DNA from 2 places in the Dehalobacter sp. MCB1 genome. Region 2 is predicted to be linked to the other one. Evidence: riboswitches for the same ligand, from Rfam matches in the RefSeq annotation. Region 2 holds a riboswitch; the other holds the start of a gene.
What was found. Region 2 has a riboswitch for cyclic di-GMP ahead of A7K50_RS06475 (diguanylate cyclase). Riboswitches for the same ligand answer to the same signal wherever they lie in the genome.
Positions count from the first base shown of each region.

Region 1 (8,095 bases), on a different contig from region 2:
GGAGAATGCCCCGATCCTTTTGACCTTCAAAGGTTCCTTAGATGCTGCTGTAAAAGCTAAAATCGCAGCTCTCGGTGCAACCAAGGTTTATGTTGTCGGTGCTATTTCCGATGCTGTTGCTGCTGAAGTTGATGCCATGGCTGGTGTTACTGTTGAAACATTGAAAGGCGCTGGCCGTCAGGCTACTGCTGCTGCGATCAATGCTAAATTGACCAGCCCTGCAGGTACTTTTGTAGTTGGCTATGATGCTATTCCTGACGCTTTGTCAGTTGCATCCTATGCTGCTAGAAACAAATTTGCGATTGTTCTGGCTAGCCAGGATGGAAGCGTTGCCAGTTCCAGTCTCGTTGGCGCTACCAAGTACATTGTTGGTGGTACTACTAAAGTTGATGACATCGCTGGCGTAACCCGTATTGCTGGTGCTGATCGTTTTGCAACCAATAATGAAGTTGCTAAAGCCCTCACCTTCACCTATGACAGAATTTATATTGCCAACGGCTTGTCCTGTGTTGATGCTCTGTCTGTTGCTCCCTTAGCAGCTAAATACAATGCTTTCGTAGCTCTGGCAAGTAGCAGTGATGTTGCTGCAGCTGCTACAGTAAATGCTAAGCTTTCTGCTACCAGTAAAGTTATTGCTGTTGGTGGAAGTACTGCTGTATCTAATACTGTTGTAGGTATTGTTATTTACGGCGGATTAGCAGTAAAATCAGTAAGCTCAATAAACGCTACTCAAATACAAATCGTATTTAATAAAGTAGTTGACAAAGCAACTTTATTTGCAGATGGTGTAAGTGGTGCATTCGTAGCTAATACTGTAGCTATTAATACATTAGATACTATCGCTTCAGGTGCTTTAACAGGCAAATTAAGCGATGATGGCTTAACCTTAACAGTAACTGCTACAAATGCTCTTTCCAAACGCTATGATGTTGTTGTTGATCTTATTAAAGCTAAAACTGGTGAAACAATTACAAAGTATACCCAAATGTATACTTTTGCAGCAGATACTACTGCCCCAACGATTGTTTCAACAACTAAAGTTTCTTCTAGCGTTTACAAAGTGATTTTCTCTGAACCAATGAAAACTTTAGGAACTGTAACTTATACTTTTGCTGATAACACTGCTGCTGTTGTTGCTACTGACTTTGCAGCTGGCAAATCAGAAGTTCTCTTTACAATTGATGCTGGTGTTGCTGTTGGTAAAGTCATTACTGCACAGTTCATCGGTGCACAGGACCAAAATAATAATATTCTTGCAACTAATCCTGCTACTACCACATTCACTAAGGGTGCTCTTGACGGTACCAAACCTACACTTGTTTCCATTACTCAAACAGGAGCGATAACATTTAATGTTAAGTTTTCTGAAGAGTTAGCAGCGAATCCGACTGTAGCTATTGTTGGAAATGCAACCACAAAAACTGAAAAAGATACATCTGATGCAACGAACTACAAAATTACTGTAACTAATCCTCTTGAAGGAGCAACAGTTGTGGGCGTAACTGCTTTCACAGACTTAAGTGGTGAAGCTGGAGACAACACATCAAGAGTAATAAGTTTTGTAAAAGATATTGCTAGCCCTAAAGTTACTTCTACTGCAGTTGTTGCTGACACTGCTGATGGAAAACAGTATCTTGAAATTACTTTTGATAGAGATGTAACTGTTGTTGGCGGTTCTACAGTTGATGCTGTTGGTTCCTATGTTAAAGACTATGTAACCACTAACATTGACCCTGCAGCTGTAGCTGTAGCTTATAAGAATGTTGACAATAAGAGGCTTGTTCGTGTAGCTTTAGCTAACCTTGTTGCTGGAGCTGATACCAAAGCTGCTGTCTACACTGTAGATTTAGCGTTTGCAAACCTAAATAGTACTGCTGGAATAGCTGCTGATGCTGTTAAGGCTGTATCCTTCACCCGTGGTGAAGATGGTGTTGGTGCTAGTACAGCTAAAGTTGCTGTAGTAGCAGGTACTGTAAAACAAGGTGTTGATAACAATAAGGTTGAAGTAGTTTTTGATAAAGCAGTTGATGGGGCTTCCGCTACTGCTGTTAATAACTATTCTGTTGCTGGTGCTGTAGTACAATCAGTCACTCTGTTAGCAGTTGGAGCGGATACTCCTGCAGGAACAGTTACCGCTGCTACTGAACAGGCTGTTGTTCTTAACCTGCAAGCTGGCTCAAACCTGTTCACAGGTCTCCGTAATATCACTATTACCAATGTTAAAGCATTAGGTTCTTCTGTAGCCATTGATGCATACACTGGTACTGTAAATATCAAAGAAAACGTTGTTCCGACAATCACCTCTGCGAAGTTAACTGCATTAAATAAAGTTACGTTAACTTTCTCAGAAAAAGTTGATACACTTGCAGTAGACACTGATTTCGAACTTTACATCGGTGGATCCAAATTAGCTGCAAATGATCTAGTTTCTACGGCTGCTGGAGATGATGTAACTACTGTAGTTCTGACATTAGAAGCAGATGTTACAGCAGCAAATATTGCTTCTGGATTAACACTTAAAGCTATCTCTGGTACTATCAATATTGTTGATACAGCAGGCAATAAAATTTCTGTACCATCTACAGGTGTTACAGTAACCCAATAATTGCTAACCAATTCTAATATAGATGTTAGAAAACTGATAGCAACTTTTAAGGAGTCGACTCAAAAGAATTTTGAGCTCGGCTCCTTTTTAGTGTGCCACGCATAGCGGTTAACTGTAAGGTAAGCGTCTAATGACAAGGTGTATATTTCCATGGGACTTTTTTTCGACAGTTCCGAATATTGACGAAACAGCCTGCACGAAGTATGATGGTTGTTAGAATCAGATGTCAATACTTCTTGGAGGAATCTTAATGCGTTCGAGAAAGTTAATAATCATGACCTTAATAGCATTCTTGGGACTTTTATTTCCAGTACAAGCATTTGCTGATACCGTGGCAACACTTGATTTTGATAAAATTGAATCATTGATGAATGCCAGAAATCCGATAATTTCTGAAAATATGAGTACATATACTAATGCTGTAAATGGAAAGACACAGGGAATTGCTGCAATGGATGCACTTCTGGCTCAATGGAGCGCGGTGAACGCAGCTTATGGCGGGGGCACCGGCGCAAACCCACAATATGAGGCTGCTATCAGCTATTTGCTTGCTGCTCAAAAAGCTGCTCTTGATCAGCAAAAATCGTCCTATACATCCATCAATACGACAAACACGCTATTAAATATTGAAAAAGGGAACAATACACTGATCTGGAGTATGGAGATGCTGTATATCTCCTATAATGCGATCGGTTACCAGTTGGACGATTTAATGGTGAAGAAGTCTTTGGCTGAACGGCAGGTAAAGATATTAAAACTACAGCAGAAACTTGGGATGGTAACTCAGCTGACTGTCGATGAGGCAGAAAATAGTCTCCTGGCACTTGAATCAGCGGTACAGAACCTGAAAGAGGCTAAGGAGTCCATTCTCCAGCAGTTTAATTTAAATCTTAACCAGGATTATGATTGTGTACTTACGGTTAATGATGTTCCTAATGTAACGAAAGACCAGATTGCCGGCATAGACGTCGATAAGGATTATCTGGATGCCAAGGGCAAAAGCTATGATTATATTCTGGATTCCTACTCGCTTGATTCCGAACGGAAGTTTAAAAACAATTTCTATAGGGCCTATCAAACTGTTCTGGACAAACAGCAAGCCTTGGATGTCGAAACCAAAAAGATGGCAACAGCCGAAAGCAAATGGAAGATTGCCCAGCTCAAATACAAATTGGGAATGATTTCGGAAATCCAGTTTGAAACAGAAAGAAGCACGTATATGAGTCAGCAGACAACGACCGAGATTGCGAAAGATACAGTGATGCAGGCTTATCGCCAGTACGAGTGGGCTAAGAGAGGATTGATTGTATCTTCGAGTACAGGTGCATAAATTCAATGTATATGTCTAAGAAGTGTCAGTAAGACACTTCTTAATTTCAGGAAGGACTAATTGAGCATAAAGGACGGTGGGACAGCGATGAAGGGCAAAGTATATAAGGTTTTGGTGTTAGCGGCAGCATTTATACTCCTGGTTACGTTTACGTTGCCCTTACCGATTTCTTTGAAAAACATATTGACGGAGGATACATCTTCAAAAAATATGTCTTCTGGGGAAAAGGCACCGATCACTACGGCAGTCTCGGCTCAGGAAGATCTTAGCACGTTGTCGGATGCTAAATCAAAACCACAGGAGCAGATTACATCAAAGACAATAGATCAGGCAACCGAAGAATCAATCGATTCTTCAGAGGCAGACAGCAAAACGCTTAAACAAGCAGTAGTACAAGTCCCGGAAACGATATCAGAAACGCCGAAAAGCTCTAAAACAAGCGTACCACAAACAAGCTCTTCAGAAGAAGCCAATCCTAATCCACCCGAACCTGCGGCCAGCCCCAGCACCAACTCCGAAATCCAACAAATGCTGGCTCTGATTAATTCTGAACGCTCCAAAGCCGGAATTTCTTCGCTTGAGCTTAACCCGAAGCTGACAAATGCCGCGCAGCTGAAAGCGGAAGATATGGTCAGTAACAATTATTTTTCCCATATATCGCCTACCTGGGGATCCACTTTCACGCTGCTTCACAGCTTAGGTATTACATACAGCAGTGCTGCAGAAAACCTCGCAGGAGACAGTTCGGTTGAAGCTGCTCATCTTGACCTGATGAATTCGGAGGGGCATAGAGACAATATCGTGGATGCCTCCTATGCTTCAGTCGGCATCGGCATCTCAAAAAGCCCGGTGTACGGTTATGTGTTTGTACAGATCTTTACAGACTGATCGGATAGATATCAAAAATAATTGTATAAATTTCGAATCATTTTCTGAGACTAAAGTCTCATTTTTTGTACCCCATTGGTCTGAAAAAGGACCCAAAACAATTGAACTTTTAAAGTAGCTATACTATAATGACCTCAGCCAAAACGATAATGGCAAATCTGTCGAAAGACAGAGACGCAAAGCCACGGGTCTAAGGCCGAAAGGTTATGACAGCCGGGTTACCGAAAGGGGTAAATAGAATGATCCATAAAAAGATTCTGGTTTCGATTCTCTGTGTCCTTTTAATTATTGCGGTCGCACCTTCTTGTGTTTTTGCTGAAACAACAACCGGCGAAAGCACGGTCACTGGGGAAATCTTAGCAAGTACTCCCAACACGACCGTAGATCCTACTACTGTAGATCCAACCGCCACAGATCCAACAGATGAAGCAGCTGTTGAAGATGAAGCCGGTGTAACACCGGACAGCTGGCTCTATTCAATCGAACAGATGATTGAAAATGTCCAGGTTGCTGTAACTTTCTCTGATGAAGGAAAAGCGGAACTGCTGGTTGAGTTTGCCAATGAAAGACTGGCCGAAGCGGAAATCATGTCCGAAGAGAACCAGCTTGATTTGATGGAGCAGGTTCTGAGAGCATATTCAGATACTATTAAAAAAGCAAACTTTCAGGTGCAACAAATCATTGAAGATACCGAAGCAGCTGAAGGAACTGAAACCGATGGTGCAGATAATAATGCTGTAAATGAAGAAGCTGTAGCAACTTCTACGGAAGAAACAACTACTGATGAGACAGCCACGGATGAAACGGCGGCAGTTGACACAGAAGAAAATACCGTCATCAGCAATCTACTTGCCAGCATTGAACTTGTCCAAAGTGATGCCGACAAGATCGTCCTTAAAATCACCGGCGGTCTGACAGAAGAACAGGCTGAAATCATGCAGAATATTATCCAAGCCGAAGTCCAGAATACCATTGCGATTAAAGCCTATGTAGCCGCGAAAGAAGCCTATGCAGAAGCTGTGCAGGAATTTACGGCAGCCAAGGCAGAATTGGGACAAGCCCGTGCTTCAGGTGATGAGGCTGCCATTGCAGCTGCCCTGGAAAAAGTCGGGCAGGCTGAACAGTACAAAAACGACATGCAGGAGCTTAGGAAAGATATTCAGAAAATCAAAGTAGAGACGAACAAAGAAACGAAGGAAGCCTTGAAAGAGCAAGCCAAAATTATGAAGGAATACAAGAAAACCATTAGGGAACAAGCCGTGAGCGACCAGGAAGATAGCCTGGAAGCAGGGGACGAACAGGATCCAACAGTTGCAGACGATCAGAATGCCACAGCCGATGGCCAGTCTACTTCGGATGAAACAACAGTGGATGCACAGGCCGTTCAGAACACGGTCATAAATACCTCTTCAAATAACGGGCATAACGATAAAGGGCAAGGAAAAAGATAGGACTTTATATTTTCGATAACTGAGAATCATTCAAATCACATTAAATACCTCCTTAGAAGAAACAGACAGCTATCAGGCAGATAAAGTGCCAGGGCTGTCTGTTTTGTGGTTTACATCTTTTATGCCGGTACTGCCCGCTTACACTTGCGGAGGATCATAAAGGTCATTGGTCGTGGTTTCAATGACCTTTATATCCTTTACCCCTGTAAGGGCACCGTTTGTCGTGAGGAATATCCCGCTTGCTATAAGCGAGTTCATAACGTCCATGGCTTCAGTTAGCAGGATATCCTCTCGCGGTTGGGGAACCGTTAGGGAAAACGTGTTCCCTCCGGTGGTCGCGAAAGTTAATCTTGCTGTTCGGTTGGTGGTCACAGCCAATTGAATCACCTCCTTGACGCCTGAAATTGCCCTCCGCTTTACGCTTCGTTTGTCAATTCATCCGTTCTTCTGAAGTAAACGTCAAGCAGCGTATATTCCGACAGATCGAAGATGGCGTGAGCCGCCTCATAGACAGCTTGATTCGAAGCATTGTAAACAATATTGTTAAGGGTTCGCTGTTTGGTTATCGGAGCACCGGAGGTGCTGACTCCGGTCTGATAAACCAATACCAGAGCGGCGCCGGATGGCGCTGAAACAACGGCCATTCCCATCATCTCCTTTCCCTTTTATTGGACAGCTTACGGCTGTCTTGTACATACTATGCTTGGCTTGTCCAAAGGTTCCCAAAAAAAATCAGGAACTAAATCTAAGCGGCTTCTTGGGGGGCGGCCACTCTTTAATCGTCTCTGCCATGTATTCAATCAGCCGGTTGGCTTCTTTTCTTTTTTCTTCTTTCAGGTTCGGATCGATATGCGCCAGATTGGTGAGCGCTGTCGTCAGATCGAAGAAGGTATCGGCGATTGTTTTGCAGCAAGTGTCGCATTTTTCTACATGCTTGATGTGAGCGTCGGGGTCATGTTCGGTTTTAAGGTTGTGGGTCGGCAGGGCGGGTTGACCGGTAGAGAAGGCTTCTGCATTGACATTTTCCGGATTCGTTGGCCTTGACGCAGCCTTAGCCTGCTCATTTTTTAATTCGGAGATGGTGCTGTCGATCGTCTCCAGCCCTTTTTTAAGTACTTGATTCTCCTGAAGAGCCTGGTCCTTTTCCTGATTGGCCTTGTCTCTGTCCTGAAGTGCCTGCTGCAGCTTCTTGGTGGTCATACCGCCGACATCATTCTGCTCGATGAATTCCTCCCGCTCCTCTGCCGGTAAACCCAGAAGGAGGAGGGCCTGGGTGTAAGTCATATTCGACATTGATGTCGATTTTGACGTGTCGGATCCGTCAGAAAATTTAGGCCCGTACTCTTGGTAGAGCTTTATCAGTCTTTCGGCAGTTTTCTGGGAATAGCTCACAGACTCCAGCCACTTACCCCATTCCCCGTGTTTAACCAGAGCCTTGGCTTCCAGCAAACGACGGCCGATTTCAATGGCGCTGGCAAGTACTATTTTTTTGGTTTGGCAGGTTATCATCTTTATTTCAGCCGCTATGACAAGCGGCGTGCGTTCGGTGGTCAGATTATCCATCCCGCCCACCCTTTCATTATGAGTCTAATTGCAGCATATGCAGATGGGCTTCGGGTGGTGAAGGCTTGGCTTTATATTAAAATTGAACTCTCAATTTCTGTGAATCAATAAAGAGATTCTTTCCGGTAAAAACAGTATCTAATTTAAACCCATTGACCAGGAAGACAAAGAAAGATAAGATAAGAGGAGTGATAAGCCGACCGACCAGTCAGTCGCGACGGGCACGGTCGCATCATTCATGAAGATGTCCCAATAAGA
Region 1 covers NZ_LXPC01000012.1:336,930-345,024, forward strand. The annotation lists gene A7K50_RS09375 (cell wall-binding repeat-containing protein) at 1-2,605, shown strand, start outside; gene A7K50_RS09380 (TolC family protein) at 2,856-3,935, shown strand; gene A7K50_RS14350 (CAP domain-containing protein) at 3,996-4,823, shown strand; cyclic di-GMP riboswitch class I at 4,965-5,049, shown strand; gene A7K50_RS09390 (DUF5667 domain-containing protein) at 5,030-6,274, shown strand; gene A7K50_RS09395 (DUF2922 domain-containing protein) at 6,413-6,652, opposite strand; gene A7K50_RS09400 (DUF1659 domain-containing protein) at 6,691-6,918, opposite strand; gene A7K50_RS09405 (DUF3102 domain-containing protein) at 7,007-7,837, opposite strand.
Region 1: linked by a shared signal. The riboswitch ahead of A7K50_RS09390 (DUF5667 domain-containing protein) and the one ahead of A7K50_RS06475 (diguanylate cyclase) in region 2 are both predicted to bind cyclic di-GMP.

Region 2 (8,095 bases):
CTGAAAGTAGTCTTTGTCAAAGTTTCCATTCATTCTGATGAATTCCCTTCAGCTTGATCATTTATAAGGAAAATTCTTCAAATAGCGCCATATTCCTTCAGTGAATAATAGAATGTTTTGTCGAATTTTATATTTTATCCCATGACAGTATAAATAAAGGCCCTGCCCCGACTGCAGCGGGCATGGGCTTGCTCAAACTTATCATAGGAATTGCAAAAAAAGAATTGTAAAAATGTTTATGTTGGGAATACTAGTCTTGAATATTATGATATAAAGGTAGTACGAAAGATGAAATACGATAAACCCACTTTAGCTATGTTTATGGGAGCTTTATCCACGATTCCCTATGAAATCGTGACAAGAATTCTAATGACCTTTGGATTTGCCAAGTATAGTGTATATCAGCTCACTAGCTTTATGATAACACTGGACAGGCCTAATGATATCCTCGGAGCGATATATTCCATCATATTAGGTTGTGTATTATCTCTTGTTTTTTACTACGCACTTAAATTCTTAGATCATGACTATTTTATAGTCAAAAGTATCGGCATTAGTTTATTAAACTGGTTAACATTAGAAGTCATTTTCATGTGGCTTATTGAAGGGCGTAACTTTATTCCGCATAGACCTATTAATGATTATTATTCAGAAATGATCGGTTCAATTGTGTTTGGGATTACGCTAGGACTACTGTTTCGCTATTATTTATTTAAAGGTTATAAGAAAAACGCATCATAGGAACCGTTTTGCAATACATTTGTACAGCTTTACGAAATAAAGCTCAACTTATTTGTCTTGTAAAAAATCTTCAACACATATCATTACCTGTTCGGCCATCGGACTTAGAAGGATCAAATGACCACCTTTTTGGAAATATCTAATCTTTTTCCTATCCGAAGACACATGTTTATTGATATAATCCACACTCTTTCTTCTTACAGTATCATCATCTTCAGCCTGAATAATTAAGATTGGACAATTTATTTTCTTTAATTTTGGCTTCGTTTGGTGCAATAATAATAAGAATTGGATCATAGACAAAAACGGTGAGATCTTTTTTGCTTGTAAATACCTCTTGATGTGGTTAGGCTTCTTGTTCTTGACGTCATCCGCAATATTACGAAACACTTGGTATATGTTCCAATAGAAGATGGGCGTATTGATTGTCACAATGGCCTTAATATCATGTTTACAAGCAAGATTAAATGCAATCAGCCCTCCCATGGAGAACCCTATCAGCAGAATTTCATCCCCAATTTCTTTTAATCTTAAAAGTTCACGTTCAGCAGAATCTATCCAGTCCAGATAAGTTGCTTTTTTCATTTCATGTCTGGTTGTTGAATGGCCTTTTAATATAGGACAAATAACATCATAACCAAGAGCAGTCAAATATTCGGCCAAAGGCTTCACTTCGTGTACCCCGCCACCAAACCCGTGAATGATTAGACATTTCGTTTTCTCATCATCTATAGCGTTCATCTATCACTGCCTCCAGTCTTTATCTGGCTTTTGCATGTATGTTGTAGAAAATCTCGCGTATCCCGAAGTATTGTTACTACGTACTGCTTACAGTACAAACTATGATGAAGATATTAATAAATGGTTTTTATTTAATCCTTTGGTTGAGAGACTCCAATACCCTTAGCCTAGCAGAAAGATACCCGCTGGTACAGAGCTCGCGGGTATCTTTTGAATATTTCGGGATTATTCTACTCTTACGGCGGTCCCGGAAGCACTGACCATCAACATACTGCCGTTGGCTCCGATAACTTCATAATCCAGATCGATACCGACTACGGCGTTGGCGCCCATCTGGAACGCCCGGTCTTCCATTTCTCTCAACGCAATATTGCGGGCCTCCTGCAGCTTGCCTTCATACGTTCCGGAACGTCCACCGATTACGTCGGTGATACTCGCAAAAATATCGCGGACAATATTGGCCCCCATAATGGCTTCTCCGGTAATCACCCCGTAGTATTCGGTGATCCTGCGTCCTTCTACGGACGGTGTCGTTGTTAAAATCATGTTGTTTTCCTCCAATAACTCTATTTCATAAGGTTAACGTTACTATAAGTATATCACTCCAAGTATTTATTTATATTCCTCTTCGCCTTTTGGCAGCTACCTATCATTCACAACAAGGGATTCCTGCATAATCTTATTAAAAACAGTAACCAGATACGGATCAAACTGTTTGCCGGCGCATTTATTGATTTCAACAAGTGCACTATACGGGTCCATGGCCCGTTTATAAGGCCTTTCATGCGTGATCACATCGTAGGAATCCACAATGGATACAATCCTCGAGAATAGCGGAATTTCATCTTCTTTCAGCCCCTGCGGGTAACCTTTCCCATTCCACCATTCATGATGACCGAGAACGGCTTCCGAGACATGCGCTAATTCCCTGGAAGACTGCGTAATCCGATAGCCGATTTCAGAATGTTTTTTCATGATGCTCCATTCTTCCGGGGTCAAGTCACCTTGTTTTTTTAAGATTTCCCCCGGAACGCCAATCTTGCCGATATCATGCAGCATCGCAACCTGGACCAGTTCAACGATTTCCCTTGCGGATAAGCCGATCTGACTGCCAAATTTACTGACCAGACTTTTCAGCCTCATGACATGGGCTTCCGTCTGATAATCTTTTTCCCAGAGCAGTTTTTCCAGGAACTCGATGATCGCAAGGCGGGTTTTCTTGCTTTCATTCAGTTTGTTGCTATACATTTTTTCCTCAGCCTGGTTGATCATTTCTGCCAAGGGCTGTTCCCTGTTCTCAAAAAACGTCGAGCCAAACGAGATATCGATCGGTACTGTTTTCGGGCGGGAGATTTTTAAGTTATCCTTGACATTGTTTAAAAGCACGCCAGCCTGATCAAGCGGCACACCAGGCATGATAATGATAAACTCGTCCCCGCCCCATCGGATAATCACATTTTCCGGGCCAATGGTCTCCTGCATAATTCTGACCCCGTCCGCAAGTAATTCATCCCCTTTTTCATGACCAAAGGTGTCGTTGATTAGTTTCAGACCATTAAAATCCCCCATGACCAATGCTGCAGGCATGAGGGTTTTATCCAGGAAATCTTCCAACGTATTTTCAAAATAGGTACGACTGTAGGCCCCGGTTAATTTATCATAAATGACAAGTTTTCTGATATTTGCTTCTTTGCTTTCAAGCTCCTCCCGGATGCTTTGAAAATACAGGGCCTGCATATTGAGATAAGCAAGTAGACCAACAACACCGGCAACTAAATAACCTACAGACGGTGGAATAACGTTAATTAATTTGCACAACGGATAAAGTAAAATCGATAAGGCCCAAAAAATATAGGTATAGCCAAGTATTATTCGGATCGGGCCTTGCGGTGTTTTTGCTTTTAAGCATGTCATAGCGGCTTTGGACAATAATGCAATGATCCAGACAACAGACAGAAGTAAAAGAGCGGTTGTCGGGATTCCCTGAACAGCAATACATATAAAAGCAAGGATCAGAAAGCCCGTGCCGATATCCCAGAACACCGGATAGCTTCTGCTAAAAAACAACTGCGTACCCTTGAATACCAGCCAGTACCCTGCGATCGAAGAGGCATAGTTGATAATCTGAAGCACCACGGACGGGCTGTTGGTTTCCAGCAATGCAGTTCTGGAAAGATAGGTTATCATCAGCGTTAAGACAGAAAGACTCCATGCTAAGAAATAATGTTTCTTTTCGGAAAAATATAAAAATCCGTAAGATATTAACAAGACCAAGGTAATCGAAATACTGGCTGCAACGATGGAATCGGCTGTCATGTAGATCCTCCCTCAAAAAAAATCGCGGCCAAAGCAGCCGCGGTTTTCATCTTCTGTGTGCAACCCGACTGTCAATATGCTTCAGCACTTAGACTCGTAGCTTTGCGTCCCTGCTTTTCAACAGGTTTGCCTAAGGATCATTTGATTTGATTTAATTATAGTAAAATACACGAAATCTGTCAATAAATGTATGAATAATCAATTATTGTATAATTATTTAATTTACGAATCAGTCTATTAGTTCTCCGTCATAGGAAGCAATAATCCCATATAAATCAGGCCGACGGTCCCGGAAGATTCCCCACTCCAGGCGCTGGACCTCAAGCTGATCGAGGTCAAACTCAGCCACCAGTACAGTTTCCTCAGTACGCCCTGCTTCCGCAATTCTTTTGCCAAGTGGTCCGGCAATAAAGGAGGAACCGTAAAAGGTAATCCTGGAATCTTCATCTTCCTCGACGCCGATCCGATTGGAAGCGACCACGGGGATCAGGTTCGCGGCAGCGTGGCCGAGCATGCAGGCCTGCCAATGGTCTTTGGAATCAATCGTCTGGTCCAGCGGTTCTGAACCGATGGCCGTCGGATATAACAGGATCTCTGCCCCCATCAGGGTCATGCAGCGGGCAGCTTCCGGGTACCATTGATCCCAACAGACGCCGACCCCAATCTTGGCGTAGCGCGTTTGCCAGACTTTAAAGCCTGTGTCACCGGGGTTAAAATAGAATTTTTCCTCATAGCCCGGCCCGTCAGGGATATGGCTTTTTCTGTATTTGCCGAGGATCTCACCGTCGGCATCAATCATGGCAATTGTATTGTAGCGCGCATAGTTTCTCTTCTCATAGAAACTGATTGGCAGGACGACTTCCAGCTCTCTGGCGATTTGCCGGAAATGCCTGACCGCCTGATTATTTTCTAGCTCTTTCGCATATCCGTAATAATCTGATTTTTCTTTCTGACAGAAATATGGGGTCTCGAACAGTTCCTGCAACAGGATAATCTGGGCTCCTCGGGCCGCTGCCTCCCTGACCAGTGTCTCTGCCCCGGCAATATTTTCTTCAACGTTACTGGTGCAGCGCATTTGTGTTGCTGCCACTTTGACGTTTCTCATCGTTAAATTCCTTCCCTACTGCCTATTATTTTTATAGATCTACCGCAGGCATCTGCTGGGTGGTACAGTGAACATTGCCGCCTTCCCCAATAATTGCCATTCCATCAATGGTGCGGATCCGTCTTTCCGGAAAAATCCCGCTCAGGGTCCGAATAGCCAGGGCATCGGTTTCGGCAGCCTGGCCCCCAAATACAGGTAAAATAATTCCGCCGTTAACAAAGTAAAAGTTTAAATAACTCAACGTCAGGCGTTTACCGTCGGCAAATACGGCGGGAGGCTGTTGTATTGGGATGATTTCAAAGGTTCTTCCTTTGGCGTCCGTTTCCTGGTTTAACACCGCGAGGTTTTCCCGGGTAATCGCATAATTCGGATCGCAAGGGTCGTCACAGATCTGAATCACGATTTTGCCAGGCGAAGCAAAACAAGCGATATTGTCAACATGACCGTCTGTTTCATCCCCGTATAAGCCTTTTTCCAGCCAGATGACTTTGTGGATACTCAAATATTTCTTCAATAGTTCCAAAATATGTTCCCGGGAAAAATCAGGGTTACGGTTCGGATTGAGCAGACATTCGGCCGTTGTCAAGAGTGTACCATCTCCGTCCACGTGCAGCGAGCCGCCTTCCATAATCAGGGGCGCATCAAACGGTTTTAGTCCAAGGTGCTTCAATATTTGCGGTGCGACCTGGTTGTCCAGATCCCAGTCCGGGTATTTGCCGCCCCAGGCATTGAAGTGCCAGTTGATGCCGGCTGTATCTCCCCGATCATTGACGATAAACGTCGGCCCGTTATCCCGAAGCCAGGCATCATTGTGCGCCAACGGCAGGAGCTCAATCTGCCTGTTCCGAAAGCGGCCTTCGAGCAGAGATCGTTCGTCGGGGTTTACCAGCACGGTGACGGGTTCAAATTCCCCGATAGCTCGAATAATGTCGGTATAGCCCTCGCAAACAGCCTCGTAGTCTTCGGGGTGGCACATTGATGCCCGAACTGGCCACGAAATAAAGGTACGTTCGTGTCTATCCCATTCCGCAGGCATTCTATAGTTCAAATCGCTCGGAAACATCAGTTTATCCTTTCTTCAGCAACAACATATATCCATCATTACTTTCAAATTGACATTTATCCTATTGATTATTTATAGTTCATTTTACATGAAAATCTCACCACTTTTCAAGGCATAAAATCACCCCACGATAATGTGGGGTGCATCATCACAATATTCAATGATTGATAGGTATATGTTAAAAGTTATTCTTTATCCCTGAAACTTTTCCGTATCTTCGCGACGGATCTGGGCGCGTTTGATCTTGCCGCCGATCGTCTTCGGCAGCTCGTCGACAAATTCAAGTATCCTCGGGTATTTGTATGGAGCCGTCACCTTTTTGACATAGTCCTGGATCTCTTTTTTTAACGTTTCGGAAGCCGTATAGCCTTTGGCCAGCACAACAGTTGCTTTAACGACCGTTCCCCTGACGGCATCCGGGGCGCCGGTTACAGCACACTCTACGACAGCGGGATGTTCAATCAGCGCGCTTTCAACTTCAAAAGGACTGATCCTGTAGCCGGACGCCTTAATAACATCATCATTGCGGCCAACAAACCATAAAAAGCCGTGTTCGTCCCAGTAGGCCATATCCCCTGTGTGGTAAGTATCGTCATACCATACTTTTTTGGTTCCAGTTTCATCCCTGTAGTACCCGCAGAACAACCCGGCAGGCTTATTGGAATCAGCCTCGCGGATGACCAGTTCCCCTTCAACGCCTGGAGGACATGGAGCTCCGTTTTCATCAACCACATCGATCTTATAGGCCGGATTCGGTTTGCCCATCGCTCCCGGATAAATATCCAGCCATTCAAAGTTCGCGACCAATACCGTTGTCTCAGTCTGACCAAATCCATTTAAAATGCTTAAGCCGGTCAGACTTTTAAATCTGTTAAAGACATCCGGATTCAAAGGTTCCCCGGCTGTGGAGCAGTGGACAATTGAAGACAGGTCATATTTTTCCAATTCGTTTTCCAGCAGGAAACGGTAAATGGTTGGAGGCGCGCAAAACGTAGACAGCTTATATTTTTGCATCATTTCCAGCAGCTTCTCAGGTATAAACTTGTCCATATCATAGACAAACTGTGCCGTTCCGCAAATCCACTGGCCGTAAATTTTTCCCCAGCCGAATTTAGCCCAACCGGAATCGGAAACCGTCAGGTGAAGCCCGCCATCCACGACGCGCTGCCAGTATTTGGCCGTCACAATATGACCAAGCGGATAGGTGAAGCTCTGAATAGCCATTTTGGGCATGCTCGTGGTCCCTGACGTGAAATAGATGATCATCGTGTCGTCGTTCGTTGTGGCGTCAGCACCTGTCGGCCGGACCCAATTTTCGGAAGCGGCCTCCATGCTGCTGCTAAAATCAACCCAGCCTGGACGCTTAGCCCCGACCAGAAAAAGCGTCTCAAGCGTTACTGATTCTTCCCTGGAAGCTTCGACATGGTCGAGAATTATCGGATCATTATAGGCGATGATCGCTTTAATCGATGCGGCATTATTGCGATAAACAATATCCTTCTGCGTAAGCTGATTGGAAGAAGGAATATAGATCGCACCAATTTTGGCCAGAGCCAGAATCGCTATGTACACTTCATAACGCCTTCTCAGAATCAGCATGACTTTGTCACCCTTGCAAATCCCGGCTTCGCTTAACATGTTCGCCGTTTTATCCGAGTATTTTTTCAGGTCGGTAAAGGTAAAGACCCGTTCATTACCGTGGTCGTCGCACCAAACCAGCGCTGGACGCTCTGGTTCCAGACGGGCATATTCATCGACAATATCATACGCAAAATTAAAATTTTTCGGTACTTTCACTTGATAATTCGCACAAAAATCTTCATAAGAATCAAAATCGGTTTTCCCAATATATCTTGAAGCGAGGTTCATCTGTTCACATCCTTTATAAAAGTATGACGGTCAAAAATTTTGCCGGTCTTTTTTCAAGGGCCAGCATTTTATGTGGAATTAAGGAATTAAAATACAGAGAGTCTCCCGGGTCCAGCACATATTCCATACTGCCAATGATCACTTTCATTTTGCCTTCCAGACAAAAGTTAAATTCCTGTCCGTGATGAGAAACAAGTTCAGGACTATTTTCAGCATCTAGGGTCACCAGCAGCGGTTCAATTTTTCTGTTAACGTACTGA
Region 2 covers NZ_LXPC01000010.1:15,833-23,927, reverse strand. The annotation lists gene A7K50_RS06490 (hypothetical protein) at 289-741, shown strand; gene A7K50_RS06485 (alpha/beta fold hydrolase) at 790-1,482, opposite strand; gene A7K50_RS06480 (heavy metal-binding domain-containing protein) at 1,708-2,028, opposite strand; gene A7K50_RS06475 (diguanylate cyclase) at 2,125-3,798, opposite strand; cyclic di-GMP riboswitch class I at 3,854-3,939, opposite strand; gene aguB (N-carbamoylputrescine amidase) at 4,028-4,903, opposite strand; gene A7K50_RS06465 (agmatine deiminase family protein) at 4,935-5,966, opposite strand; gene A7K50_RS06460 (AMP-binding protein) at 6,159-7,835, opposite strand; gene A7K50_RS06455 (XRE family transcriptional regulator) at 7,849-8,095, opposite strand, start outside.